3 regions of the Enterobacter sp. HK169 genome follow, and region 2 is predicted to be linked to each of the others. Evidence: predicted binding sites of a transcription regulator. Region 2 holds the regulator's gene; each other region holds the start of a gene.
What was found. The regulator LexA, encoded in region 2, represses DNA repair genes until DNA is damaged. The targets are predictions, from matches to a motif close to TNCTGTATGTACATACAGNA.

Region 1: sbmC (DNA gyrase inhibitor SbmC) is a predicted target of LexA. The motif match lies at 2,473-2,492, and genes of this name have one in related genera.
Region 3: mutH (DNA mismatch repair endonuclease MutH) is a predicted target of LexA. The motif match lies at 3,536-3,555, and genes of this name have one in related genera.

The regions. Positions count from the first base shown of each region.
Region 1 covers NZ_CP017087.1:1,317,029-1,326,915, forward strand. The annotation lists gene EnteroDNA1_RS06355 (gamma-glutamylcyclotransferase family protein) at 1-291, shown strand, start outside; gene EnteroDNA1_RS06360 (DUF496 family protein) at 339-674, opposite strand; gene EnteroDNA1_RS06365 (FUSC family protein) at 833-1,891, opposite strand; gene sbmC (DNA gyrase inhibitor SbmC) at 1,984-2,457, opposite strand; gene dacD (serine-type D-Ala-D-Ala carboxypeptidase DacD) at 2,577-3,743, opposite strand; gene sbcB (exodeoxyribonuclease I) at 3,942-5,378, shown strand; gene EnteroDNA1_RS06385 (APC family permease) at 5,496-6,854, opposite strand; gene yoeI (membrane protein YoeI) at 6,844-6,906, opposite strand; gene EnteroDNA1_RS06390 (LysR substrate-binding domain-containing protein) at 7,126-8,055, opposite strand; gene EnteroDNA1_RS06395 (SDR family oxidoreductase) at 8,097-8,921, opposite strand; gene hisL (his operon leader peptide) at 9,097-9,147, shown strand; His leader region at 9,123-9,246, shown strand; gene hisG (ATP phosphoribosyltransferase) at 9,292-9,887, shown strand, end outside.
Region 2 covers NZ_CP017087.1:3,259,799-3,269,685, reverse strand. The annotation lists gene EnteroDNA1_RS15500 (quinone oxidoreductase) at 1-806, shown strand, start outside; gene pspG (envelope stress response protein PspG) at 991-1,233, opposite strand; gene dusA (tRNA dihydrouridine(20/20a) synthase DusA) at 1,370-2,365, opposite strand; gene EnteroDNA1_RS15485 (conjugal transfer protein TraF) at 2,448-3,758, opposite strand; gene EnteroDNA1_RS15480 (cupin domain-containing protein) at 3,931-4,419, opposite strand; gene zur (zinc uptake transcriptional repressor Zur) at 4,535-5,047, shown strand; gene EnteroDNA1_RS15470 (CsbD family protein) at 5,120-5,329, opposite strand; gene dinF (MATE family efflux transporter DinF) at 5,450-6,787, opposite strand; gene lexA (transcriptional repressor LexA) at 6,851-7,459, opposite strand; gene EnteroDNA1_RS15455 (diacylglycerol kinase) at 7,568-7,936, opposite strand; gene plsB (glycerol-3-phosphate 1-O-acyltransferase PlsB) at 8,091-9,887, shown strand, end outside.
Region 3 covers NZ_CP017087.1:2,084,795-2,094,681, reverse strand. The annotation lists gene lplT (lysophospholipid transporter LplT) at 1-1,001, shown strand, start outside; gene EnteroDNA1_RS09865 (NADP(H)-dependent aldo-keto reductase) at 1,095-2,135, opposite strand; gene EnteroDNA1_RS09860 (YgdI/YgdR family lipoprotein) at 2,267-2,485, opposite strand; gene mutH (DNA mismatch repair endonuclease MutH) at 2,614-3,306, opposite strand; gene rppH (RNA pyrophosphohydrolase) at 3,990-4,520, shown strand; gene ptsP (phosphoenolpyruvate--protein phosphotransferase) at 4,533-6,779, shown strand; gene lgt (prolipoprotein diacylglyceryl transferase) at 6,973-7,848, shown strand; gene thyA (thymidylate synthase) at 7,855-8,649, shown strand; gene EnteroDNA1_RS09830 (prepilin peptidase-dependent protein) at 8,834-9,298, shown strand; gene EnteroDNA1_RS09825 (prepilin peptidase-dependent protein) at 9,289-9,849, shown strand; gene EnteroDNA1_RS09820 (DUF2509 family protein) at 9,846-9,887, shown strand, end outside.

The sequences.
Region 1 (9,887 bases), 1.9 Mb from region 2:
AATGCGCATATTCTTGAAGACATCGGCGGCGAATGGCTGGCCGGTTCCGTATCCGGCACGTTTTACGAACGCGGCTGGGGCGCCGCGGCGGACTTCCCGGGAATTGTGCTCCACCCTGACGGCCCCCGCGTCGAAGGCTATCTGTTTATCTCGGATAACCTTGCCGCACACTGGCAAATGCTGGACGAATTTGAAGACGGCTACGATCGGGTTGAGGTCACGGTGACCACCCTTGAAGGCAAGCAGGTTCAGGCCTGGATTTATCAGCTACAGCCGCGTTCTGAATCATAAAAAAAGGCTCTCTGTCACCAGAGAGCCTTTTTCACTATTCGCTGCGATTACTCGCTTTTTGCTTCGCCGTTTTTGATTTCGCCCATCACTTTCAGCTTTTTAGAGATGTCACGACGCTCTTTGGACAGCTCAGCGTTTTTGATGATGTAGTCATCAACGCGGTCTTCATAGTCGCTCTTCATGCTGGCGATAATGCCCTGAATAGCTTCAACGCTCATACCTGGCTTGATGTAGTCGCTCAGGTTGTCGAGGAGCAGAACACGTTTCTGGTTGTCACGGATCTTCTTCTCAACGTCCTGGATTTCACGCTGCAGCTTGTTTTTGCGGCGGAACAGGCGGACGAATTCCAGAACATCCTGGAACGAAGGCTTGGTAGTTTCCATTTTTACACCCCTGATAATGTGAGATTCGGATTCGTTAAGGCAACCGTTGTAACAATAACCTTACTGACAGCGGCTGCGAATGACAATGAGTATATCGTTTAAAGCTATCATAACCCCAATTGCTGCTGAATCGAAGCAGCAGCCGTCACATACGCCTTTTATTTGCGCAGCGCCCGGCAAATAAGGTGCGATAACAGCTCAAGCTGACGCGCCAGTTCCATGCTCAGCCAGACGTAGCCATGAATAGGCGTTTCCGCAACGTTGTCGCTCTGGCGTTCATTGATTAACTGCTTCAGCTCCGCGACGATCTCATTCAGCCGCTCGCTGTTGGCCAGTATCGGCTGCGGGTTCCCTTCATAGAGCGCATGGGCGATGGTCAACAGCGTTTGCTGCGTCATCTGCTGGGTCTCTTTGAGAGTCTGCGCGTTAAGCATCAACAGATGGCTGGGACGCGAGGCCCAGTGGGCGTTGATTTGCAGTTCAAGCATGCAGACCAGATTGCGGCTTACCGTCTGGATGGCTTCGAAAATCGATTTCTGAATATGGGTTTCTTTGCTGGCGGGCGTGATCAGGCCGCGCATTTTGACCACGTCGTTGAGGATTGTTTGCAGATGCTTTTCCAGCCGGGGACGTTCGACCAGATTCGGGGAAAAACCGGCCTGATAGACGCGGTTAAAGGCGGTGACGTAGTTCGCCATCTGAATACGCCAGTGCAGAAAAGCGCGCTGCGGCCAGATGCCGGTGAAGAGCATGGCCAGCAGTGACCCCAGGATGACATCCCCGCTTCGCCACAGCGCGGTGGTCATATCCCCGGCGGGCGCACCGACAACCACCGCGAGAGTAATCCCAATCAGCAAGGCCTGATACGGTCTTTTGCCCAACGCCAGCCAGCCGCACAGGAACATGGCGGCCCCGCACCATGCCAGCATCACGGGAAATGAGATGAGCTCCAGCTTCAGGGCAATAAGCCCAAGGGCCGAGCCTAAAACCGTCCCGCCAATTCGCTCAAAGGCGCGCGGAACAACGTTCCCCCAAAACGAGATGGGCCCCATCACCACCACCAGGGTGATCAGCGGCCACGTCCCTTCCGGAACATCAAGCAAACGGACCAGTACAAACGTCAATACGAACGCCAGCGCGATGCGGCACCCATGCACCACGCGGTAATGTTTGTACAAGCGAATTTCAAAAGGGGTTAATGATTTGTCGGGACGCACACCCGCTCTCCAGCTACACGGCAAATCACAATTGTACTGTGTTTTCAGCCGGGCGGATCGCTCCCGGCTGAAAAACCCTTCATTTAGCAGGCTTAAGCCGTTTTATGCTCTACCGCGATATACATTTCGATATCCCAGTAGCCGTCTGCATTGCCGTCATTGAGATAGCGTTCGAAGCAGGGTTTAAGCGCCATCTGGTACTTATTGTCCTGCAGCAGAGAGTTGAAGAACTGATACCACGGCGTGGCGAAGTCGTAGTTTTCCACGCGCGCCGTCGCCACGGCATAATCCCCGGCCGCGATTTCCGTCATCATGACGCCTTCGCTGTTTTCCGGAATAACGAAATCATCCGGTACCGTAACGGCCGTATCGCAGCGCAGTTTTTCTGCCGGGACCTCATCGGGGTTATCGTAGTAGACCGCAACCCACTCCAGCGGCTCAATGTGGCGCCCGTCCACCCACATCACCAGCTGTTCAAAGCCCTGTTTAACCGTTTGTTCCCACGGTCCGACCAAATGAAAACCGGCAATCTTACGTTTCTGTTGCTGCTTGATGCTGTAGTCCATGCTGCCTCCATTTATCACTGTATATTTATACACTATAAAGCTGGATTACTATTATCGGCAAACGAGGAGTGTTTATTATGTGAGCAGACTCGCAACCCTGCCAGTCTGCCCATCAGCGGTTAAAGCGTGTGGTGGAGATAATCGCTCATGCGAGAGAACAGTCCGCCCTTATCAACGGCTTCCAGCGTCACCAGCGGCCAGTGCGCCACCACCTTGTCACGGTCATAGAGCTGGATCTCCCCGACCCGCTGATGCGCAGCAATCGGCGCTTCCAGCTCTTTTTTATCCAGCACGTATTTGGCTTTGATGTTCGGCACTTCCGCTTTCGGCAAGGCCAGCCAGAAGTCCTGGTCGGTGCCCAGTTTCACCTGCTCCTTATCGCCGTACCAGATACGCTCTGTCCCCACTTTTTTACCGCTATGCAGGATTTGCACCGTATCGAAGTTCTGCTGCCCCCAGTGCAGCAGTTTCCGGGCCTGGTCCTCACGCCCCTTCGGGCTGTCCGCCCCCATCACCACCGCGATTAAACGGCGCTGGCCGTCAACGGCGGACGCAATCAGGTTAAAGCCCGCCCCCGAGGTGTGCCCCGTTTTAAGCCCGTCCACGTTCATGGTTTTATCCCACAGCAGGCCGTTACGGTTTTGCTGGGTGATCCCGTTCCAGGTCAGGCTCTTTTCGCTGTACATATGGTAAAACTCAGGCTCGCCGTGAATGATGGCCCGGGAGAGTACGGCCAGGTCATAGGCCGAGCTGTGCTGGCCCGGCGCGTCCAGCCCGTGGACGGTTTCAAAGTGCGTATCGCGCAGGTTCAGCTTCTGCACGTAGTCGTTCATCATCTTCACAAACTGCGGCTGACCGCCCGCCACGTGATCGGCCAGCGCCACGCAGGCGTCGTTGCCGGAATCGACAATCAGACCGCGGCTTAAATCACGCACGGAGACGCGATCGCCCTCTTTCAGGAACATCAGCGATGAGCCGTCAAAAACCGGGTTGCCTTTTGCCCACGCGTCACGCCCGACGGTGACAATATCGTCCGGCGTAATGCGATGGCTATCAATGGCCCGATCAACCACATACCCCGTCATCAACTTGGTCAGGCTCGCCGGATTACGTTGTTGATGTTCGTTGCCCGCCGTTAAGATCTGACCAGTCGTGTAGTCCATCAGCACCCAGGAGCCAGCCTGAATGGCCGGAGGCTGCGGCGAAAAATCCAGTGGTTCGGCCGCAAAAGCAGATGAGACACTCGAAGCGAGTAAAGAAACAGCAATAAACAGACGGCGTTTCAACGGTATATCCTCAGGTCATTAAAAATCGATGACCTTTTTACGGGAGTTCTGATGTCGTTACCTGGCTTAATTGCAAAAAAATGTGACAGAGCACAGGTTTTTCTCTGAAGCTGGCGCGCAAATTTGCGTCACGGAGGTGCTTTTTATTCGGTCTGAACCGCACGATCGTTTACCATAGTGACGTCATTTTTTAACAGGATGGTATTACTGGTGTCTGACTCTGCCGCTCGCCCGACTTTTTTATTCCATGACTACGAAACCTTTGGCACACACCCGGCGCTGGACCGACCGGCGCAGTTTGCCGCCATCCGTACCGACGACGAATTCAACATTATTGGCGAGCCTGAGGTCTTTTACTGCAAGCCGGCTGATGACTACCTGCCGCAGCCCGGGGCGGTCATGGTCACCGGGATCACGCCTCAGGAAGCGCGCGAGAAAGGCGTTAACGAGGCAGAATTCGCCCGACGCATCCACGATCTGTTTACCGTCCCCAATACCTGCGTGGTCGGTTACAACAACATCCGCTTCGATGACGAAGTAACGCGCAACATCTTCTATCGCAACTTCTACGATCCCTATGCCTGGAGCTGGCAGAACCGCAATTCACGCTGGGATTTGCTCGACATCATGCGCGCCTGTTATGCCCTGCGTCCTGAGGGCATTAACTGGCCGGAAAACGAGGAAGGGCTGACCAGCTTCCGGCTGGAACACCTGACGCGCGCCAACGGCATCGAGCACAGCAATGCCCACGACGCGATGGCGGACGTCTATGCCACCATTGCCATGGCGAAGCTGGTGAAAAACGCGCAGCCCCGGCTGTTTGAGTATCTGCTGAGCCACCGCAGCAAGCAGAAGCTGATGACCCTTATCGACGTGCCGCAGATGAAACCCCTGGTGCATATTTCCGGCATGTTTGGTGCCTGGCGCGGTAATACCAGCTGGGTCGCCCCGCTGGCGTGGCATCCGGACAACCGTAATGCGGTCATCATGGTGGATTTAGCCGGCGATATTTCGCCGCTGCTGGAGCTCGACAGCGATACCCTGCGCGAACGGCTCTATACCCCGAAAAATGAACTCGGCGATCTGCCCGCGGTGCCGGTCAAACTGGTGCATATCAATAAATGTCCGGTACTCGCGCAGGCGAATACGCTGCGCCCGGAAGATGCGGACAGACTGGGCATTAACCGTCAGCGCTGCCTCGATAACCTGAAAGTGCTGCGCGATAACCCGCAGGTGCGCGAGAAAGTAGTTGCTATCTTTGCCGAGGCGGAGCCGTTCGTGCCGTCTGAAAACGTGGATGCCCAGCTCTACAACGGCTTCTTCAGCGATGCCGACCGCGCGGCGATGAATATCGTTCTGCAAACCGAGCCGCGTAACCTGCCGGCGCTGGATATCACCTTTGCCGATAAACGCATCGAAAAGCTGATGTTTAACTACCGCGCGCGTAACTTCCCCGGCACGCTGGACGAGGCTGAGCAGGATCGCTGGCTGCAGCATCGTCGCAATGTCTTTACCCCTGAGTTCCTTAATAGCTATGCCCAGGAGCTGGAAATGCTTTATGGCCAGTATGAGGGGAATGCTGAGAAACAGGCGCTGTTGAAATCCCTGTTCCAGTACGCTCAAGAGATTGTCTGAGCGAGGGGTATAAAAAAAGCCGGAGGCGATGTCTCCGGCTTTTTTTGCCCGCTGGCACAGGCCAACGGGTGTGTCGTTTTGTAGGCCGGGCAAGCGCTAGCGCCACCCGGCGAGTCATTACGCGACGTCTTCGTACTGAGGAACCGGGTTACGGAAGCTCTTCGTGACGCAGGCCAGGTAAACCAAACCGATAGCACCCCAGATCAGACCCAGAACCATAGAGCTCTCTTCCAGGTTAATCCACAGCGCGCCCACGGTCAGGGCACCACATACTGGAAGCACCAGATAGTTGAAGTGGTCTTTCAGCGTTTTGTTGCGCTTCTCACGGATCCAGAACTGTGAGATCACGGAGAGGTTAACGAAGGTAAACGCCACCAGCGCACCGAAGTTAATCAGCGCGGTCGCCGTCACCAGGTCGAATTTAATCGCCAGCAGGGCAATAGCTCCAACCAGCAGCACGTTCCACGCCGGAGTACGCCATTTCGGATGAACGTAGCCAAAGAAACGGGTTGGGAATACGCCGTCACGGCCCATCACGTACATCAGACGAGAAACGCCTGCGTGTGCCGCCATGCCGGACGCCAGTACGGTCACGCTGGAGAAGATCAGCACGCCCCACTGGAAGGTTTTACCCGCAACATACAGCATGATTTCAGGCTGTGACGCATCTGGATCTTTAAAGCGAGAGATGTCCGGGAAGTACAGCTGCAGGAAGTAGGAAGCTCCGATAAAGATCAGGCCGCCAATCAGCGCTGTCAGGAAAATCGCTTTCGGGATCACGCGCTCAGCATCTTTGGTCTCTTCGGACAGAGAAGAGATACCGTCAAAGCCCAGGAACGAGAAGCACAGAATCGTCGCACCGGTAATCATCGGCACAACGTGCGCACCTTCAGACCAGAATGGACGCGTGCTGGTCAGCGTACCTGCACCTTCACCGTGAGAAACACCGTAGATGATCAGGCCAACGATAACCGCCACAATACCCATCTGCAGTATAACAATCAGGGTGTTGAAGTTCGCCACGGTCTTGATGCTGCGCAGGTTAGAGATGGTCATAAAGGCCACCAGCGCGACAACGAAGATCCACGATGGAACAGAAGGCACCAGCGCTTCGAAGTAAATTTTTGCCAGCAGAATATTGATCATCGGCATGAACAGATAGTCCAGCAGAGATGACCAGCCCACCATGAAGCCAACCGCCGGGCTGATGGATTTTTGGGCATAGGTATAGGCAGAGCCTGCAGACGGGAAACGGCGAACCAGTTTACCGTAGCTCAGCGCAGTAAAGAGAATGGCGACCAGCGCAAAGGCGTACGCCGTTGCCACATGACCGTCTGTGAGGCCTGATACGATACCGAATGTATCGAACAGCGTCATCGGTTGCATATAGGCAAGGCCCATCATAACAACCGGAATCAACGTAAGCGTTTTACGTAATTCCACGCGAGAGGTGTTTGGAGTTGCGTTATGCGACATAGTTATTCTCCTTTACGGTGATAACCGCCACGTAAGCGAAAAATTGCCCCATTTCTTTCTTCCTCAGCGACAACAACTGTCGGATTTTAGTAAATATCTATCCGGTACGAAGCCCGGCCTCTTGGTTTTTAGTTTCGTTTCGTACATGCAAAAAAAAATAACCGACGCCTTTTATATCGTCGATTATTCATTTGGTTGCAGCGGCGGCATTTTGCCCCACATCGGATACAAAAGGCAATACTTTGCAAAGCATGGGACAATTTTCTTTTTACTAACTGGCTGATTTCTGGACGTCGGGCTGAGAGTAAACGGCGGCGATAGCACTATTTGCTAAAATCTCGTCTCGCCACCAGGCGCTTGCAAGCCCGGCAGTTTGTTCATTCCAGCCTACCCACACCGATTCATTACTGCTTTGAGCAAGTACCTGTTTTTCAACAAGCGCGCCGCTGTCAATAAACCGCTGCGCCAGATAGCGCGGTAAATAGCCGCAGCCCAGGCCGCTTATTTGCAGTTCCAGCTTGGTTTTAAAGTCGAAAACGGTAATGGCCTCCTGCTCATCAAGCAGCTGCGAGGAGACCGAGCATTCCGGACGAGAGCTGTCCCCGACCACGATGGCGCGATAGCCTTTAATCACGCGACGGTTAACAGGCTCTGGCTCCTGAGCCAGAGGATGATGGGGCGCTACGGCAAATACCTGCTCCAGTACGCCCAGCCGGGCAAAACCAAAATCACTCAGCTGGGGAGGCTCATGGAGTGCACCGACAAAAATATCCGCCCTGCCCTGCGTTAAGGCATCCCAGGAGCCCCCCAGCACGCCGTTGATAAAAATAAGCCGGGTCACGCTGTGGTGTTGATAGAAGGCTTCAATCAGCGGCGTCAGGAGAGAAAACGGAAAGGTATCATCCACGCCAATAACCAGCTCGTTTTCCCACCCCTGATGGAGTTTTACGGCCTGCTTTTCGAGTTCACGAACGGTATGGAGGACTTCACGGCCTTTTTCCAGCAGCATCTGTCCGGTACGGGTGAAACGTGCGCGGTGCCCGGTGCGATCGAGGATCTGGATATTGAGATCGCTTTCCAGTTTTTGAACGGTATAGCTCAACGCAGATGGGGTTTTGTAGAGCTTTGCTGACGCAGCGGCAAAGCTCCCCTCTTTTTCCAGAGCATCCAGAATAATAAGAACATCCAGCAGCGGTTTCATGCTCGCCCCCTTCTGGTGCGCGATCGTCTCCGCTGCGGGTCTTATTCCATGGGCATCACCAGCGGATCGGGATACTGATACTCAAACCCCAGCTCATGACAAATGCGATTGCCATCAACAATTTTGCCTTTGCTGTCATCCTTTGCCTCACCAAAAACCGGCGGAGCCAGACCCAGCTGACGTGCCATCAGCGGGTAAAACGTGCTGCGTGCCGGATGAGAAGGTGCACATATATTATAGATGTGTCCACCTTTCGGAGCCTGTAAGAGTAGCTCAATCGCAGCAACAACATCGTCAAGATGCACAAGATTGACGACATGCTGGCCGTCTGGCGCAGACTTACCGGCAAAAAAGCGTCCCGGATGGCGGCCTGGACCCACCAGCCCCGCCAGACGGACGATATCGACCTGCGTGCCGGGAAGATTATGCAGCCAGTCTTCCAGCTCTTTCAGAACCTGACCGCTCGCCGTCACGGGACGGCGCTCGGAACTCTCTTTCACCACGCCCTCAACTTCGCCATACACCGACGTCGAGCTGGTAAAAATGATGCGCGGAACATGGTGCGCCAGCGCGCTGTCGACGATCTCCTGCATCGCCTGCAGATAAAACGACTCGCCCGGGCCACTGCGCCGCGCGGGGAGCGTGATCACCAGCGCATCGACGTTCATCAGCGTGTCCAGATCGTCAGCATCACACACCAGCTCCGGTTCAAGGCGCAGCTCAACGCCATCAATACCGCACATGCGCGCTGCCTCTACCCCATCCGCCGTGGTTTTGCTCCCGGTCACCTGCCAGCCTTTCGCGGCTAATGACATCGCCAGCGGCATTCCCAGCCACCCTAAACCGACAATCGCGACCTTTTTCATGCGAATTCTCCTGACTCTCACTCGTCTTTTATAAGGCTACGCCAGCCCGGCAGAACACACAATTCATAGCATCAATATGAAATGAATTAATGATCAAAAAAAGCCCTTGCAATATGTCGTACAACTGGTTTAGGTTAAAAGACATCAAATGAATAAGCATTCATCGAGAATTTATATGACACGCGTTCAATTTAAACACCACCATCATCACCATCATCCTGACTAGTCTTTCAGGCGATGTGTGCTGGAAGACGTTTGGATCTTCCAGTGGTGCATGAACGCATGAAAAAGCCCCCGGAAGATCTTCTTCCGGGGGCTTTTTTTTGGACCAAATTCAGGCAGGTTAAAACAGGTTAACGAGGAATAAAGAATGTTAGATAACTCACGCTTACGCATAGCTATTCAAAAATCAGGCCGTTTGAGCGATGACTCACGCGAACTGCTGGCCCGCTGCGGGATTAAAATTAACCTGCACACCCAGCGCCTGATTGCTCTGGCTGAAAACATGCCCATCGACATTCTGCGCGTGCGTGATGACGATATTCCCGGCCTGGTCATGGATGGCGTCGTTGACCTCGGCATTATCGGGGAAAACGTGCTGGAAGAAGAGCTGCTGACCCGCCGCGCGCAGGGTGAAGATCCGCGTTACTTCACCCTCCGTCGTCTGGACTTCGGCGGCTGCCGCCTGTCCCTGGCTACGCCGGTTGACGAAGCGTGGGACGGCCCGGCCGCGCTGAACGGCAAACGTATCGCCACCTCTTACCCTCACCTGTTAAAGCGTTATCTCGACCAGAAAGGCGTGCAGTTTAAATCCTGTCTGCTGAACGGCTCCGTTGAAGTGGCGCCGCGTGCGGGTCTGGCGGACGCCATCTGTGACCTCGTCTCTACCGGCGCGACGCTGGAAGCCAACGGTCTGCGCGAAGTAGAAGTGATCTACCGCTCTAAAGCGTGCCTGATTCAGCGCGA
Region 2 (9,887 bases):
GCCTGGGCACTGAGGCAGCTGGGGTCGTCGTCAAAGTGGGCAGCGCGGTTAAGCATATTAAAGAGGGCGACCGCGTGGTGTACGCGCAGTCTGCGCTGGGCGCTTACAGCTCCGTCCACAACGTTCCGGCGGATAAAGCCGCCCTGCTGCCTAACGCCATCTCCTTTGAGCAGGCGGCGGCCTCGTTCCTGAAAGGTCTGACGGTTTACTACCTGCTGCGCAAAACCTATGAAATTAAGCCCGACGAGCAGTTCCTGTTTCATGCCGCAGCGGGTGGCGTCGGGCTCATCGCCTGTCAGTGGGCAAAAGCACTGGGCGCGAAGCTGATCGGCACCGTCGGAAATGCACAAAAAGCGCAGCGCGCGCTGCAGGCGGGCGCCTGGCAGGTGATTAACTATCGTGAAGAGAGCATTGTTGAGCGGCTGAAGGAGATCACCAGCGGCAAAAAAGTGCGCGTGGTGTATGACTCGGTGGGGAAAGACACGTGGGAAGCGTCGCTGGACTGTCTGCAGCGCCGTGGTCTGATGGTCAGCTTCGGCAATGCGTCTGGCGCGGTCACCGGCGTTAATCTCGGTATTCTGAATCAGAAAGGTTCGCTGTATGTGACTCGCCCTTCCCTGCAGGGATACATCACCAACCGGGAAGAACTTGAGGAAGCCAGCAACGAGCTTTTCTCGCTGATCGCCAGCGGCGTCATCAAAGTGGATGTGGCAGATGCGCAGAAATTCGCGCTGACCGATGCGCAGCGCGCGCATGAGGTGCTGGAGAGCCGGGCGACGCAGGGGTCGAGCTTGTTGATTCCCTGAGCCCCAAAAAGAAATTGGGCTTCCCGTGGGAAGCCCTTTCTTTTTTTAGTTCGGCTGTATGTAGGGTACAGCTCGATGAATTCTTTAACGGCAGTCATAGTGACAGATTCGATAACTAAATCCTATTCTGTTCTAAGCCATGCCGCCGGAAAAGTTACAAGTATGTGACGAACCCCTCAATACCTTAGTAACGGAAGCGGTTATTGCGCTGATAACTGGGCACTTTTGGCGCTTTAATCGCCCGAATCACCCACACGACCGCAATGGCCAGCAGTAGCCACGGCAACAGTTTGATCGTCAGCGCAAACAATCCGCCAATAAACATGACCACCGTCGCCACCACGATAGCCGCCAGAATGCCGAGCAGCGAAACGCCTGTCGCTAACAGCATGACAAAAAAGCCAATCACAAAAAGTAGTTCCAGCATGGTGCTCTCCCACGAGTTCCCGAGTAATGCAGTCAGCACTACAAGAATCATGCCAGTATTAACCTGTTGTTATTAAAGCAAAACGCCCCGCGAACGTTCGCAGGGCGTGGTGAATTTGACGAACTTTTAGCGAAAGTTATCGCTTGTCCGCCACCAGTCGCAGCGCATGTTCCAGCACCTCAATATCGGCTCCGGCTTTATGCGCATTCTCGCTCAGGTAGCGGCGCCACTGACGCGCGCCCGGAATACCCTGGAACAGGCCAAGCATATGGCGAGTGATATGGCCGAGATACGTGCCATTGCTCAACTCATGCTCAATGTAAGGGTACATCGCACGCACGACGGCAACCGGATCGGTGTCCGCGCCTTCGATACCAAAGATTTCGCGATCGACCGTCGCCAGAATGCCCGGGTTCTGATACGCCTCGCGGCCGACCATCACGCCATCCATATGCACCAGATGCGCTTTGGCCTCTTCCAGCGACTTGATGCCGCCGTTGATGGACATCGTCAGGTGCGGAAAGTCACGCTTCAGTTGATACACGCGCGGATAGTCCAGCGGCGGGATCTCGCGGTTCTCTTTCGGGCTGAGGCCGGAGAGCCAGGCTTTTCGCGCGTGGATGATGAACATCTCACACTCGCCTTCCCCGGATACCGTGTTGATGAAGTCGCACAGAAATTCGTAGCTGTCCTGGTCGTCAATGCCGATACGGGTTTTGACCGTGACCGGAATGGAGACCACATCGCGCATCGCCTTGATACAGTCCGCTACCAGCTGTGCATTCCCCATCAGACAGGCGCCAAACATGCCGTTTTGCACGCGGTCGGACGGGCAGCCAACGTTCAGGTTGATCTCGTCGTAGCCGCGTTCTTCCGCCAGCTTCGCGCACTGCGCCAGCGCGGCCGGATCGCTACCGCCCAGCTGCAGGGCAACCGGATGCTCTTCTTCGCTATAGGCCAGATAGTCGCCCTTCCCGTGAATGATTGCGCCCGTGGTCACCATTTCGGTGTACAGCAGCGTATGGCGGGAGAGCTGGCGCAGGAAGTAGCGGCAGTGTCTGTCCGTCCAGTCGAGCATCGGCGCAATGGAGAAACGGTGTGCAGGGAAAGCGGTCTGTAATTCTGACGACATGGCGAAGTTTTAAGCATCTGGTGGAAAAGGGGCGCTACTATAGCACAAAGAAAAGCCGGAGGCGCAGCGCCTCCGGTGGACTTTAGAACGTCATGCTCAGCTGAGCCCCGGCACCCCAGGTTTCGTCCTCACCGTAAAGTCCCATCAGGTCAACATGAACGGTACTGAACGGTGCGAAGCCGACACCGCCGGTAAAGACATTGCTGTCGTTACCCTTCACGTCCGCGCGATAACCCGCACGCACCGCCAGCCAGCTGAGCGGCGTAACCTCGGCACCGACGCCCACGTACTGCGACGTATCTTCGCTCTTGAAGCCTTTGGTCTCCGTCAGATCGCCATCGGCGGTCAGCGTCACCAGGTCGTTATGCCAGGCGGCGCCGGCGGTCACCAGCGGACGGATCTGGTAGGTGTCTTTGTAGCTCACCACTTCTCCCGTCCGGCCGTTGCGGATACGGATATCTTTGGTGTCGATATCGCGCGACATCAGGTTTTGACCGCTCACGCCAACCGTCCAGTGTTCGCCGAAATCAGCCGCGATACCGGCATCGACGTTAAAGCCCGTGTCGTCCGTGCGGTAGCGGCTGTCGTTCCACTTATTACTGTCGTAATCGTAGATTGACGTGGTGTAGTTATAGACCCAGGTTTTTTGCAGCTTTGGCGTCACGCCTACGGAAACCGGGACGCCGCCGAGGTCAAACTGACGGGCAACGGCAACACCATAGTCGGACACAATCGCTGCCCGGCCAGACGCCGTTGAGTTGAGATTTTTAGTGATCTGATCCGTGCCGTTCAGCGCAGCGTCCAGGGCAACACCGGCAGCCACCACCTTGCTTTGTTGAATACCGCGCAGATAATCAATATCTTGCTGATCGATAGACGAACTCACCCGGCCATGGGCGTAGCCTTTCGCCATAAAGGCCACGGAAAGCACATCGTTAGGGATACTCACGGCAAGCCCGGCACCTGCCGTCGCGCGTGCGGTTTTACCCTTGAGATAGTCCAGCTCATCGGCCAGATCTTTGGCCGCGCCCTGGAATTGATTAATGGAACCTAACGGATTGGTGATGATCTCCCTTGGCGTGAGGTCATCAACCACATCCTTATAGTGATTGATTTTGTCGTTGATGGTATCAATCTCGTCCTGAAGATTGTCCTCATCCGTCACCTGTACGCCAACGGACGGCAAAATAACCGTCACATCATCGTCCGGTTTTGCCTTTGCCAGCAACGCGGGGTTGATTAACGCCCCGCTACCATAGCTCCCGGAGGCAACGCCAGTGCCACCCATTGCGTCGCTACGTGATTCTGTCCAGGTATTGGCTGCTCCCGCCTGATTTGCCATAAACAAGGAAACAGCGATACTAACCACCGAAAATTTAAAATTTTTTTTCACAGTATGCCCGTTATAGTCTGTTATGAAATAACCCCTGTCTGTTATCACCCAAACAGGAACGAACTATTGCTGTGAATAAGTAGTAAAAGACCCGCTATTTCTATCCCTAAGTAAAATTCCCTTACGGCCTGTTATATTTTGTGACGGCCCTCAATATTTATAGAAGAGGAAATTATTTTTTCCCAGGTTTTCCATCATGCGGTCCAAAAAACTGGGGCGGGTGGTCTACCCAGCGATCCTCACGCGTGGCGGCATACACGGGGTTAAGCGGATAGTAGATGCGGTTGTGCTTTTTGTTGGCCTCGCCAACGACCAGTAACCGCACCTCTTCGTCCGTGTTGTTGATAAAGGTGTGGCAGATACCGGTTCCGGCAGGAAACCCCACGCTGTCGCCCGGTTCAAGTTTCCATAAATAGCCATTGATCCACGCTTCTGGATGACCTTCGAGCACATAAACGAATTCTTCTTCATCGCTTTCCGCGTGCGGATAGGACGTCCTGCGCCCTGGCGGTAAACGCTCGTGATGGATACCAATGCGCCCGAGCCCAAGCTTGCGAGCCAACGGGGCGCCGATAGAAAAACGCTCATCGCTATCTGGATAGGTCGAATCATCCGCGCCTTCAACGTCGCGCCAGTGCCGAATACAGTCAGGTTTTTTCATTGTTTATTTCCCGGTTTGCAATGGGTCAGGTATAGCACAGACTGGCGGATCTCGGCGTTTTTACCAGAACATGATAAAGTGAGGGTTTTCCGTCCTATAACATCCGGGGTGCTAAATGGATAAGTCCACAAAAGAGCTGTTAGCGCAGGCCGAAAAGCTGTGTGCGCAACGCAATGTGCGCCTGACTCCGCAGCGCCTTGAAGTCTTACGTCTGATGAGCCTGCAGCAGGGTGCCATCAGCGCTTACGATCTGCTGGACCTGCTCCGCGAAAGCGAGCCGCAGGCGAAACCACCAACCGTGTATCGCGCCCTTGATTTCCTGCTGGAACAAGGATTCGTGCATAAAGTTGAGTCCACCAACAGCTACGTGTTGTGCCATCTGTTCGATCAGCCCACCCATACATCGGCGATGTTTATCTGCGACCGCTGCGGCGTGGTGAAAGAAGAGGCTGCGGAAGGCGTGGAAGATATTATGCATACGCTGGCGGCGAAAATGGGTTTTGCCCTGCGTCATAACGTGATTGAAGCGCACGGACTGTGCTCTGCCTGCGTGGAAGTGGAAGCCTGCCGTCATCAGGACGCATGTCAGCACGACCACTCTATTCTTGTGAAGAAAAAACCGCGTTAGCAGTAGTAAAAGCAAAGGCGGCTCATGGCCGCCCTCAGGGTGTACTTCCTTGTACTTGCGGGTATAGCCCGCTTACCAGCGGTAGTCGTTGCGTTTTTCCCAGTCGCCCACTTCTTTTTCCGCCTGGTCTTTCGCGTAGCCGTAACGCTCCTGGATTTTACCGACAAGCTGATCGCGTTTACCTTCAATGACGGTCATATCGTCATCGGTCAGCTTACCCCACTGTTCTTTCGCTTTACCTTTGAACTGCTTCCAGTTGCCGCCGATTTCGTCTTTATTCATCATCGTGTCCTCTTAGTTAAGCGTCGGGTCGTAACGTCCGTTACGTTCTTTTCTGCTGGACGTGATAATTATTGTAGTTAAGGATTCGGCAGTTGATTTGATATTCGGAATCTTTAACCGTCACGATATATCGTGACGTGAAGGGAACCAGGTATTGTTTTGCCAGTGGCGGTGCCAGATAAAAGCCAGCGATATCCCTCTCAGCGAGAGGAAAACGGCCAGGGCCAGCCACAAACCGTGATTACCCAGCCAGGGAAGCGTCAGCAGCGTCAGGCCAAAGCCTGCCGCCGCGACTGCCATACTGTTGCGCATTTCCGCTCCGCGCGTCGCACCAATAAACATGCCGTCCAGCAGATAACACCAGACGCCGACCACCGGTAAGATGACTTGCCAGATGAGATAGTGACTCGCCAGCTCGCGCAGCGCAGGGATAGACGTAAGCAACGCGACGATTTGCTCACCAAGGCAGGCATAAACCAGGCCGAACGCCAGCGCCACCAGCCCAGACTGGCGGCAGGCTGCCCGCCAGACATCCCGCAGCTGCCCGCTTTCGCGCGCCCCGTACGCCTGCCCGGAATGCGCTTCTACCGCATAGGCAAAACCGTCCAGCGCGTAGGCGGTAAAGGTCAGTAGCGTCATCAATACCGCGTTGATCGCGACGATTTCTGGCCCCAGTCGCGCCCCGAAAACCGTCAGTGCGCCGAAGCAGAGCTGAAGCAGCAGCGAGCGCAGCATGATGTCACGATTAAGCGCCAGCAGCCTACGGATATTGCCGCGCCATGCGGTTTTGAGCAGCGCCAGGGAGATGCCGCGCATCGCCAGCACGCGCCAGACCATCCACAGACCAATAATAAAGGTTCCGTATTCGGCAATTGCCGTCGCCAGCGCCGCGCCCCGCACGTTCATATGCAGGCCCATTACCAGCCAGACATCCAGCACAATGTTGAGAAGGTTGCCTACCACCAGCAAAATCACCGGTGCACGGGCGTACTGCACGCCCAGTAGCCACCCCAGCAGAACCAGGTTTGCCAGCGAGGCGGGCGCGCTGAGCCAGCGAATTTCAAGGAAACGGCGCGCCTGAGCCAGTACCGCCTCGCTGCCGCCGACAACATGGAGCGCAAGGTCGATCAGGGGCGTACGTAATAAAACGATTAACACTCCCGCGCCAAGCGCAAGGATCAGCGGCTGGACCAGCGCGCGCGCCAGACGCAGCGGATCTTTTGCACCATAAGCCTGTGCCGTGAGCCCGGTGGTGCTCATGCGCAAAAAGAGCAGCAGCATAAACAGGAAGCTGGTTGCCGTCGCGCCAATCGCCACGCCGCCAAGATAAACAGGCGAATCAAGATGACCAATAACGGCAGTATCGACCAGCCCCAGCAAGGGCACGGTGATATTAGAGAAAATCATCGGCAGAGCGAGACGCCACAATGCCTTATCTGATTCCGTCAGCAGTGACATGAAAAATACCGGGAGTGGAGAATGAAGCAGGCTACAGCGGCGCCATAGCCTGTCAGGAAGAGATTACAGCCATTCACCGTTGCGAATGACCCCAACCGCCAGTCCTTCGATAGAGAAGTTGTGTTCGCGGAGATCGACCACAATCGGGGAGAACTCATTGTTTTCAGGCAGCAGCTGAACGGTGTTACCCTGTTTTTTCAGACGCTTGACGGTAACTTCATCATCAATGCGCGCGACAACTACCTGGCCGTTACGCACATCCTGCGTTTTGTGCACCGCAAGCAGATCGCCATCAAGAATACCGATGTCTTTCATCGACATACCGCTAACGCGCAGCAGGAAATCTGCGCTCGGTTTGAACATGCCAGGATCGACCTGGTAGTGGCCTTCAATATGCTGCTGTGCCAGTAAAGGCTCACCGGCGGCAACACGGCCTATCAGCGGAATGCCCGTCTCTTCTTCCACCAGCAGGCGGATACCGCGTGACGCGCCTGAAACAATCTCAATCACGCCTTTACGCGCCAGCGCTTTCAGGTGTTCTTCGGCAGCATTCGGAGAACGGAAGCCCAGACGCTGCGCGATTTCCGCACGCGTGGGTGGCATACCCGTCTGGCCGATATGATCCCGGATGAGATCAAACACCTCTTGCTGCCTGGTCGTTAACGCTTTCATTCCGCCCCCTGGGTGTATATACAGTTATGCTGTGAGTATATACAGTCAAAGGCGATTTTGGAACCAAAAACTGCACAAAAAACCAGGGACTTAATTATTCCTCGAGGCTCATCGGAAATGTGACCAAAGCAGCGTGACCCAGGTGATAACGGCAGTGATAATCGCCAGCAACACGGCAGCAGAGCCCATGTCTTTTGCGCGGCCAGAAAGCTCGTGGAAATCTGAACCAATGCGATCAACAACGGCTTCAATAGCGCTATTAAGAATTTCCACTATCATCACCAGAAGCACGGAACCGATAAGAAGTACGCGGGTAATAGCATCAACATCAAGGAAACAGGCGATGATCACCGCGATGATAGCGGCGACGCCCTCCTGGCGAAAGGCGGCTTCGTTGATCCACGCGGCACGGAAACCTTTCCATGAATAGCCGGCGGCTTTGATGATACGCGTTAACCCAGTGGTATTATTGGCCATTAAAAGAACCTTTTATGAAAAAAAGCGTCAGTAACAGGAACTGTAGCGCGTTTCGCTACAGCCTGAAGTATGACGGGTAACAACAGAAATTTTGCGCGCTTTCTGTTATCCTTGCGCCGCAATTGCATTATTAACCAGAGGCTTTACATCGTTTATGTCCGGCTGGCCACGAATTTACTACAAATTACTTAATTTACCATTAAGCATCCTGGTAAAAAGCAAGTCTATCCCAGCAGAACCCGCGCTGGAATTGGGGCTCGATACGTCGCGTCCTATTATGTACGTTTTGCCTTATAACTCGAAGGCAGACTTACTGACGCTGCGCGCCCAGTGTCTGGCGCATGACTTACCGGACCCGCTTGAACCGCTTGAAGTTGACGGTACGCTGCTGCCGCGCTACGTGTTCATTCACGGTGGACCGCGCGTGTTTACCTACTACACGCCAAAAGAAGAGTCCATCAAGCTGTTCCACGACTATCTTGACCTGCACCGCAGCAACCCCGATCTGGATGTGCAGATGGTGCCGGTGTCGGTGATGTTTGGTCGTCGTCCGGGCCGTGAAAAAGGTGAAGAGAACCCGCCGCTGCGCATGCTTAACGGCATCCAGAAGTTCTTCGCGGTCTCCTGGCTGGGACGCGACAGCTTTGTGCGTTTCTCCCCTTCCGTTTCGCTGCGTCGTATGGCGGACGAGCACGGTACCGACAAGATCATCGCGCAAAAACTGGCGCGCGTGGCGCGTATGCACTTCGCCCGCCAGCGCCTCGCTGCCGTAGGGCCGCGTCTCCCGGCGCGTCAGGATCTGTTCAACAAGCTTTTGGCCTCCAAAGCGATTGCCCGCGCCGTTGAAGACGAAGCGCGCAGCAAGAAAATATCGCATGAGAAAGCCCAGCAGAACGCCATTGCGCTGATGGAAGAGATTGCAGCGAACTTCTCTTACGAGATGATTCGCCTGTCCGATCGTATTCTCGGCTTTACCTGGAACCGCCTGTATCAGGGCATCAACGTTCATAATGCCGAACGTGTGCGTCAGCTGGCGCACGATGGCCATGAGATTGTCTATGTTCCCTGCCACCGCAGCCACATGGACTACCTGCTTCTTTCCTACGTGCTCTATCACCAGGGGCTGGTACCGCCGCACATTGCTGCCGGTATCAACCTGAATTTCTGGCCAGCAGGTCCGATTTTCCGCCGCCTGGGCGCGTTCTTTATCCGTCGCACCTTCAAGGGCAACAAGCTCTACTCCACCGTGTTCCGCGAGTATCTGGGCGAGCTGTTCAGCCGCGGCTATTCCGTGGAGTACTTCGTGGAAGGCGGTCGTTCCCGTACCGGACGTCTGCTCGATCCGAAGACCGGCACGCTGTCGATGACCATTCAGGCGATGCTGCGCGGAGGAACCCGTCCAATCACGCTGGTGCCAATTTACATTGGCTATGAGCACGTGATGGAAGTGGGCACGTACGCCAAAGAGCTGCGCGGTGCGACCAAAGAGAAAGAGAGCCTGCCGCAGATGCTGCGCGGTTTGAGCAAGCTACGCAATCTCGGTCAGGGCTACGTGAACTTCGGCGAACCCATGCCGCTGATGACGTATCTGAACCATCACGTTCCCGAGTGGCGCGAGTCCATCGATCCTATCGAAGCGATTCGTCCGGCCTGGCTGACGCCAACGGTCAACGGCATCGCGTCCGAGCTGATGGTGCGCATTAACAACGCCGGTGCGGCTAACGCCATGAACCTGTGCTGTACGGCGCTTCTGGCTTCGCGTCAGCGCTCGCTGACCCGCGAACAGCTCACGGAGCAGCTGGATTGCTATCTGGACATGATGCGCAATGTGCCGTATTCCGTTGATTCAACCGTGCCTTCTGCTACCGCCAGTGAGCTTATCGATCACGCGCTGCAGATGAACAAGTTTGAAGTCGAAAAGGACACGATCGGCGACATCATCATTCTGCCG
Region 3 (9,887 bases), 1.2 Mb from region 2:
TTGCTCCGTTCGTCGGGCAGGTGGCGGACAGTTTCCCGAAAGGCCGGGTGATGATGTTTGCCAACGGCCTCAAGCTGCTGGGTGCCGCCAGCATTTGCTTTGGCTTCAACCCGTTTATTGGCTACACGCTGGTGGGCATCGGCGCTGCCGCCTACTCCCCGGCGAAGTATGGCATTCTCGGAGAGCTGACCACGGGCGATAAGCTGGTGAAAGCCAACGGCCTGATGGAGTCGTCAACCATTGCCGCAATCCTGCTCGGATCCGTCGCGGGCGGCGTACTGGCCGACTGGCATGTCCTGGCGGCACTGGGCATCTGCGCGGTGGTGTATGGCGGGGCGGTTGTGGCGAACCTGTTTATTCCCAAACTGCCGGTGGCTCGCCCGGGGCAATCCTGGCGCTTTAAACCGATGACCGGCAGTTTCTTTACCGCCTGTCGCGTGCTGTGGCGTAACGGTGAAACGCGTTTCTCACTGATGGGGACCAGCATGTTCTGGGGCGCGGGCGTCACGCTGCGCTTCCTGCTGGTGCTGTGGGTGCCGGTGGCGCTGGGGATTACCGACAACGCGACGCCGACCTATCTTAACGCGATGGTGGCCATCGGCATTGTGGTGGGGGCCGGCGCGGCGGCGAAGCTGGTGACGCTCGAGACGGTAGCACGCTGCATGCCTGCAGGGATCCTGATTGGCGTCGTAGTGCTTATTTTCTCGCTGCAGCATGCATTATTGCCTGCGTATGTCCTCCTGATCCTGATTGGTATTCTGGGCGGTTTCTTCGTGGTGCCGCTGAACGCGTTACTGCAGGAACGTGGTAAGCAGACCGTCGGGGCGGGGAACGCCATTGCGGTACAAAACCTGGGTGAAAACCTGGCGATGCTGTTAATGCTGGGGCTCTACTCGCTGGCGGTAAAAGTGGGTGTGCCGGTGGTGGGGATTGGCGTCGGGTTTGGCGGGCTGTTTGCGCTGGCGATTGCGGGTTTGTGGATCTGGCAGCGTCGGCGTTGATAAGTGCGGCCTGATGCCCTCACCCCGGCCCTCTCACACAGGGAGAGGGAGCAAACCCTAAAAACGGCAACCTGCGTTGCCGTTTTGCTTTTATTACGGCGCAGGATACGTATAAACCTGATGCACCGCTTCAATCTCCGCTAACACCTCTTCACTCAGGTTCAGATGGAAACTCTCAATATTGGTTTTCAACTGTTCCATCGTTGTCGCGCCCAGCAGGGTACTGGCAACAAACGGCTGACGACGCACGAAGGCCAGCGCCATCTGTGCAGGGTCAAGACCGTGACGCTTTGCGATATCCACATAGGCTGCAATGGCTTTCTGCGTCTGCTCGCCGCTGTAGCGGGTAAAGCGGCTAAAGAGGGTATTTCTCGCCCCGGCCGGTTTCGCGCCGTTCAGGTATTTCCCCGTCAGCGTGCCAAAGCCGAGACAGGAATAGGCGAGCAGTTCCACTTCTTCATATTGCGTCACTTCGGCCAGACCCACTTCATAGCTACGGTTAAGCAGACTGTACGGGTTCTGGATGGTGACGATACGCGGCAGATCGTGTTTATCCGCCAGATGCAGATAGCGCATTACGCCAAAGGCCGTTTCGTTAGAGACGCCAATGTAGCGGATTTTTCCCGCGCGCTGGCACTCGGTCAGCGCTTCCAGCGTTTCCAGCAGCGTTACGGCGGGGGCGCTCTCATTCCAGCTGTAGCCGAGCTTACCAAAGCAGTTGGTTGGCCGCTGCGGCCAGTGCACCTGATACAGGTCGAGATAGTCGGTTTGCAGGCGCTTCAGGCTGGCGTCCAGTGCGGCGCGGATATTTTTGCGATCGAGGATCTGATTCGGGCGGATCCCGGTATCGTTGTTGCGCGCGGGACCACTGACTTTTGATGCAATCACCAGCTTTTCACGGTTGCCGCGTTTTGCCAGCCAGTTACCGACGTAGGTTTCGGTAAGTCCCTGCGTTTCCGGACGTGGCGGAACAGGGTACATCTCTGCAACATCAATCAGGTTAATCCCCTGGCTGACGGCGTAATCGAGTTGTGCATGGGCATCGGCTTCGCTGTTTTGTTCACCAAATGTCATCGTGCCCAACCCCAGTTGGCTTATTTCCAGAGCGCTGTGGGGGATACGGTGATAATGCATAGCCGGCTTCCTCAGTAGACTTATAGACCGCGTCAGGGCGTGCCCGACAAAGGAATATAAACATGGCAGAGGGGAAGCAAAAGGGGAAGAAAAAAATCAAAAAGGCCAGCAAGCTACTGACCTTTATCTGTTTATCGCTCGATAATTTGCGATACTTCGTCGCGATTGATCTGCATTTTATTGCCTTCCTGGTCACGGTAGCTGACCAGACCGGTATCATCGTCGACTTCGGGTTTACCGTCGGTCAGGATCATTCGACCATCTTTTGTCGCCATGACGTAATCGCTGCTACAGCCCGATACGGCAAACGCTAAACCGACTGCTGAAACTAACACTGCCCATTTTTTCATCGTTATCGTCCTCATCTGGCGCGTATCAAATCATAATCTAGTATTAACCCGATATGGCGACTTGAGGAAGCGGTAAAATCTTAAAAAGCAGTCGATTATGTTTGAGAGCTCGCAAAATAAGTAAAAAACTATGTTTTTAACAGGAAATGACGGGCAAGGAGTGCGCCGGTGAAATTCTTTTTGAGATAAAAACCGCGCGGTAACGTCAGTATCGGCTCACCTTTCGCGCCGATTGCCTCGGTAAGTGCTTTGCTGTTGGCCGCTTTCGGGCGCAATTGTAAAACTTCTCCGTGTCGGGCGGTGATGCGCTCTACCTGGCCAAGCACAATCATGTCCATCAGCTCCTCCCAGTCCAGACGCAGCTGTTGCTCCTCATCGTCGTTCGGGCTCCAGAGCAGCGGCGCGCCAACGCGACGGTCAGCCAGGGGGATCTGACGTTCACCTTCGACCGGTACCCACAACACGCGCTTCAGCTTGTGGCGAACGTGGCTGGTTTCCCACGTTACGCCGGTGTTGCCGCTTAATGGCGCAACGCAGACGAAGGTGGTCTCAAGGGGCTTGCCCTGGCTGTCTATAGGGATGGTTTTTAACTCCACGCCAAGCGCTGCAAAATCCTGCTCGGGTTTGCTTCCTGCGCTGGCACCCAGCCACAGCTCAAGCAGCATGCCGATCCAGCCTTTATCCCGTTTCAGATCCTTCGGGATCTGAAGCCCTGCCATTGCCGCCAGCTCGCCAAGCGAAAAGCCTGCAAGACGCCGTGCCTGCTGTAGCAACTGACCTTCGCTGGATGGCGGTGAGAGCAAGGGTGTAAGCGGATGCATAAAGGTAACCTTTTGATTAAAAAATAAACTAAGAAATTGTCCCCTATGGATAGAGTTTAACTATTTCTGTACCAATATTCCATGTCTATGATTTATAGGTTTTTTTATTGGTTTAAAATCGTTTTGCCAGACTCAGAAAACCGGTTGTTCAAATCTGGTCACTGACAATGAACAGGATCTTACACCATGTTATCCACAGAAAAATGGGATAACTGGGCATAACCCTGACTACTGTTTCAATTTACAGCCTTGACGTGCGATGAAAATCGAATTTTCAAACAAATTGTGACTAACTTATTGGCACAATCTGTGGATAAAACCGACGCTGTTCGATCTTTCATCAGCACGACGATCCCTGATGTGACGATCGTCACGATATTCTGTTTTGTGTTCATGGAAATACATTTAACTATTTGAAAATAATTGCATTATCTAATTAAGGTGAAAAAGGGGAGACTGCATCGTTTGAGGTTGTTCATCGGTAATCAGACACTTCTTCACAACTATATCCACAGAAAAGGTGAATAAAATTCCCTTCACCACCGCTCATCTGTTTATAACTCAGCACTTATTTGTGAGTTATTCAAATGTTATTAGGTTGCAGCCCTGTAAGAGAGTGGTTTACCGCCTCCCTGTAGTGTGAAACAATCATTCATATATAAGGTTTAGTTTGGGGTAGTCCGGTGATTGATGACGATGGCTACCGCCCGAACGTAGGAATAGTAATTTGTAATCGTCAGGGCCAGGTAATGTGGGCCCGGCGATATGGTCAGCACTCCTGGCAGTTCCCGCAAGGCGGGATCAATCCGGGAGAGTCCCCAGAACAAGCGATGTACCGGGAGCTTTTTGAAGAGGTCGGTTTAAGCCGAAAAGATGTTCGCATCCTGGCTTCGACCCGCAACTGGTTGCGTTACAAGTTACCGAAACGTTTGGTGCGTTGGGACACAAAGCCGGTTTGTATCGGCCAGAAACAGAAGTGGTTTCTGTTGCAGTTGGTGGGCAACGATTCAGACATCAATATGCAAACCAGCAGTACGCCGGAGTTCGATGGCTGGCGCTGGGTGAGCTATTGGTATCCTGTTCGTCAGGTCGTGTCATTTAAACGCGATGTTTACCGTAGGGTGATGAAAGAGTTTGCAAGTGTGGTAATGCAGCTTCAGGAGATCCCGCCTAAGCCGCAGAGCGCACCTGCCTGGCGACGTAAAAGAGGTTAAGCTACGCAAATCATGCTCACCCGCTTGCGAGAAATAGTCGAGAAGGTGGCCAGTGCTCCGCGTCTGAACGAGGCGCTGAATATTCTGGTCACTGACATCTGTCTTGCGATGGAGACCGAGGTCTGTTCGGTGTATCTGGCCGACCACGATCGGCGCTGCTATTACCTGATGGCGACCCGTGGTTTGAAAAAACCACGTGGACGCACCGTCACGCTCGCATTTGATGAAGGTATCGTGGGCCTGGTTGGGCGGCTGGCTGAACCCATCAACCTTGCTGACGCGCAAAAACACCCCAGCTTTAAATACATCCCTTCCGTAAAAGAAGAGCGCTTCCGCGCTTTTCTTGGCGTGCCGATTATCCAGCGTCGCCAGCTGCTCGGCGTGCTGGTTGTCCAGCAGCGCGAGCTACGTCAGTACGATGAAAGCGAAGAGTCTTTCCTCGTCACGCTGGCCACTCAGATGGCGGCGATCCTCTCCCAGTCCCAGCTTGCCGCGCTCTTTGGTCAGTATCGCCATACGCGCATTCGTGCCCTTCCGGCATCGCCAGGCGTAGCAATTGCTGAAGGCTGGATGGACGCCACGCTGCCGCTGATGGAGCAGGTTTACGAAGCCTCAACGCTAGATGAAGCGCTTGAGCGCGAGCGTCTTACCGCCGCGCTTGAAGAGGCGGCGAATGAATTTCGTCGTTACAGCAAGCGCTTTGCCGCAGGCGCACAGAAAGAGACGGCGGCCATCTTCGACCTCTATTCGCACCTGCTCTCCGACGCACGTCTGCGTCGTGAGCTGTTTGCGGAAGTGGATAAAGGCTCGGTCGCAGAGTGGGCGGTTAAGAAGGTCATCGAAAAATTTGCCGATCAATTTGCGGCACTGACCGACGGTTACCTGAAAGAACGGGCTGGCGATCTCCGCGCCCTGGGACAGCGTCTGCTGTTCCATCTCGATGACACCATTCAGGGACCGAATGCCTGGCCAAAACGGTTTGTGCTGGTCGCCGATGAACTCTCGGCAACGACGCTGGCTGAACTGCCTCAGGACAGGCTGGCCGGTGTGGTAGTGCGCGATGGCGCAGCCAACTCGCATGCCGCCATTATGGTGCGTGCGCTGGGTATTCCTACCGTTATGGGAGCGGATATCCAGCCGTCGGTACTGCACCGCCGTACGCTGGTAGTGGACGGCTATCGCGGTGAGCTGCTGGTCGATCCTGAGCCGGTTCTGCTCCAGGAATACCAGCGTCTTATCAGCGAAGAGAATGAATTAAGCAAGCTGGCGGAAGATGACGTTAACCTGCCCGCACAGCTTAAGAGCGGTGAGCGGATCAAAGTCATGCTCAACGCCGGTTTAAGCCCTGAGCATGAAGAAAAACTTGGCAGCCGCATCGACGGTATTGGCCTGTACCGTACTGAAATCCCGTTCATGCTGCAGAGCGGTTTCCCCTCCGAAGAGGAGCAGGTGGCGCAGTATCAGGGGATGCTGCAGATGTTTAACGACAAACCTGTCACCCTGCGAACCCTGGATGTCGGCGCGGATAAACAGCTGCCCTATATGCCGATCAGCGAAGAAAACCCGTGCCTGGGCTGGCGTGGGATCCGCATTACGCTCGATCAGCCGGAGATCTTCCTGATCCAGGTGCGTGCAATGCTGCGCGCCAACGCGGCGACGGGCAATCTCAGCATCTTACTCCCGATGGTCACCAGCATTGATGAGATCGACGAGTCCCGGCGACTGATCGAACGTGCTGGCCGTGAAGTGGAAGAGATGATCGGCTATGCGATCCCGAAACCGCGGATCGGGGTGATGCTTGAAGTGCCGTCTATGGTCTTTATGCTGCCGCAGCTGGCAAACCGTGTTGATTTTATCTCTGTCGGCACGAACGACCTGACGCAATATATTCTGGCCGTCGACCGTAACAATACCCGTGTCGCCAGTATCTACGACAGCCTGCATCCGGCGATCATTCGCGCGTTAGCGATGATTGCCCGTGAAGCGGAACAGTACGGCATTGATTTACGCCTGTGCGGTGAAATGGCCGGGGATTCAATGTGCGTTGCGATCCTGATTGGTCTGGGATACCGCCATCTGTCGATGAACGGTCGCGCTGTCGCTCGCGTGAAGTACCTGCTGCGGCATATCGACATCAACGATGCCCGCGAGCTGGCTGAACGCAGCCTTGACGCGCAGCTGGCCGCTGAGGTTCGTCATCAGGTCGCGGCGTTTATGGAACGGCGCGGTATGGGCGGCCTGATCCGCGGCGGCCGCTAATCATCTTTCGCCCTCTCCCTGTGGGGGAGGGCTCCAGCGCGCATAAAACCCTATACACATCTTTTACATCTCTGGCGCATCCTCCGCGCCCGCCTTGTGCTATGATTCGCAACTTTGGAGCCTCTGCTTACGGCAGAATCGCATTTCTACCGCTGTCCACTTTCAGCGGAATAACAACATCTTGTGGTGACAGATGAACAGTGGTTATCTGCATTTTCCGGAATTTGATCCGGTCATTTTCTCAGTAGGACCTGTTTCGCTTCACTGGTACGGTCTGATGTACCTGGTGGGCTTCATTTTTGCCATGTGGCTCGCTGGCCGTCGCGCCAGTCGTCCGGGCAGCGGCTGGACGAAAAACGAAGTTGAAAACCTGCTCTATGCGGGCTTCCTCGGCGTGTTCCTCGGTGGCCGCATTGGGTACGTGCTGTTCTATAACTTCCCGGTATTCCTGAACGATCCGCTCTATCTGTTCCGCGTGTGGGACGGCGGCATGTCCTTCCACGGCGGCCTGATTGGGGTGATCCTGGTGATGGTGATTTTTGCCAAACGCACCAAACGCAATTTCTTCCAGGTTTCAGATTTTATCGCACCGCTGATCCCGTTTGGGCTGGGCGCTGGCCGTCTGGGTAACTTTATCAACGGTGAGCTGTGGGGCCGCGTCGACCCGAGCGTGCCGTACACGATGCTCTTCCCGGGCTCCCGCGCAGAAGATATCGCGCTGCTGCCATCACACCCGGAGTGGCAGTCCATTTTCGATACCTACGGCGTGCTGCCGCGCCATATGTCTCAGCTGTACGAGCTGGCGCTGGAAGGCGTGGTGCTGTTTATCATCCTCAACCTGTTTATCCGCAAACCGCGTCCGATGGGCGCTGTCTCCGGCCTGTTCCTGATTGGCTACGGCGCATTCCGTATTATCGTCGAGTTCTTCCGTCAGCCAGACGCACAGTTTACCGGCGAATGGGTACATTACATCAGCATGGGGCAGATCCTCTCCATTCCGATGATTGTCGCGGGTGCCATTATGATGATTTGGGCGTATCGTCGTCGTCCACAGCAACAAATTTCCTGAGGAACCATGAAACAGTATCTTGAATTGATGAAAAAAGTGCTCGACGAGGGCACGCCGAAAAACGACCGCACCGGCACCGGTACGCTCTCTATTTTTGGCCACCAGATGCGCTTCAACCTGCAAGAAGGCTTCCCACTGGTGACGACAAAGCGCTGCCATCTGCGCTCGATCATTCATGAACTGCTCTGGTTCCTGCAAGGCGATACCAACGTTGCGTATCTGCACGAAAATAACGTCTCAATCTGGGACGAATGGGCAGATGAAAATGGCAACCTGGGCCCGGTTTACGGCAAGCAGTGGCGCGCCTGGCCAACGCCTGATGGCCGCCATATTGACCAGATCACCACCGTGATGAACCAGCTGAAAAACGATCCGGACTCGCGCCGAATCATCGTTTCCGCCTGGAACGTCGGCGAGCTGGATAAAATGGCGCTGGCACCGTGCCACGCGTTCTTCCAGTTCTATGTCGCTGACGGCAAGCTATCCTGCCAGCTCTATCAGCGCTCCTGTGACGTGTTCCTCGGCCTGCCGTTTAACATTGCCAGCTATGCGCTGTTAGTCCACATGATGGCGCAGCAGTGCGACCTGGAAGTGGGCGATTTTGTCTGGACCGGTGGGGACACCCATCTTTACAGCAACCATATGGAACAGACGCATCTCCAGCTGACCCGCGAACCGCGTGCGCTGCCGAAGCTGATTATCAAACGCAAACCGGCATCAATCTTCGACTATCGCTTTGATGATTTCGAGATTGAGGGCTATGACCCGCATCCGGGCATCAAAGCGCCCGTCGCTATCTGATGCGATAAAGCGTGACACAACCGGTGCTCTTTAGCGCCGGTTTTTTTTCGCCTTTATCCCGTTTCCCGAAGCACTATCCAGAAAGCGTGCAACGCGCTGCAACACTCCTGATTCTCCGGATAACGCCTCGTAAAACGAGGATCCGTCGCTCGTCATGTTCACCGCGCTTCGCCACACTCCCGATATGAAAAAAGAGAACGGTTTTACGCTTATCGAAACGCTGGTCGCGATTTCGCTTGTCGTTATCCTCAGCGCCTCAGGTCTTTACGGCTGGGACAGCTGGCAGCGGCAGCAGCGGCTGTGGCAAACCGCCAGTCAGGTACGAGATTACCTGCTGTTTCTGCGCAATCATGCCAACCGCTACAACCGCGACCATCAAATTACCCATCAGCGGATGGGAGGCATGGATTGTCTGCTGAGCTCTGCCGCGCAAGGCTGTGAGAAGGGCAATCCCTTTGTGCTGATACCACTCTGGCCTGAGGTCGCGATCGGCGAGGTAACGCCGTCGCTCGCGTTCTATGGATTAAAGGATACGGCATGGGCAGGGCGGATACGCGTTCAAAGTCGTGCAGGAGAATGGCTGATTATTGTCTCAAATGGAGGACGCATCAGGATGTGTAAGGTCTCTGCGGGAGGTTCATGTCGATGAAGCAGCGAGGTTTCTCACTGACTGAAGTTCTGATTGCCACGGCGATTAGCAGCCTCCTGCTGATAAGCGCATCGCGTTTTTTACCCGGCTTGCAGCGTGCGGTCTTAGCGCAATCCGGCCAGAGACAACTGGAGGAAGAGGTCTGGCACCACCTGTTCGCCCTGGGCAAACAGCTCCAGCGTGCGGGGTACTGCGCGGGAAACTGTCAGGGACAGGCGCTGGTGACAGCCAGGCAAGGAAGTTGCGTCATTGTGCGGTGGGATGCCAACAGTAACGGCAGCTGGGATAACAGCGCATCAGAAAATGACAGCACCGGTTTTCGACTGGAGTCTGGTGCGCTTGAAACCCAGCGTGGAGCGACCTCATGTGAAGGAAAAGGATGGGAAAAGCTCACGGACCCGGACAGGCTTACTATCGCGCATTTTGTGGTGAGGACAGTGGAACATGCCGGTTTTGCGCCAGAGGTGAATATCGAACTGGCGGCGATTCGTAAAGGCGAGAAGGGGGAGCCCTGGCAGGCGTTGTATACGGTCACGGGGTACAACCTGTGAATCGTCAACGCGGCATGTCTTCGCTGGCGATGGTTCTG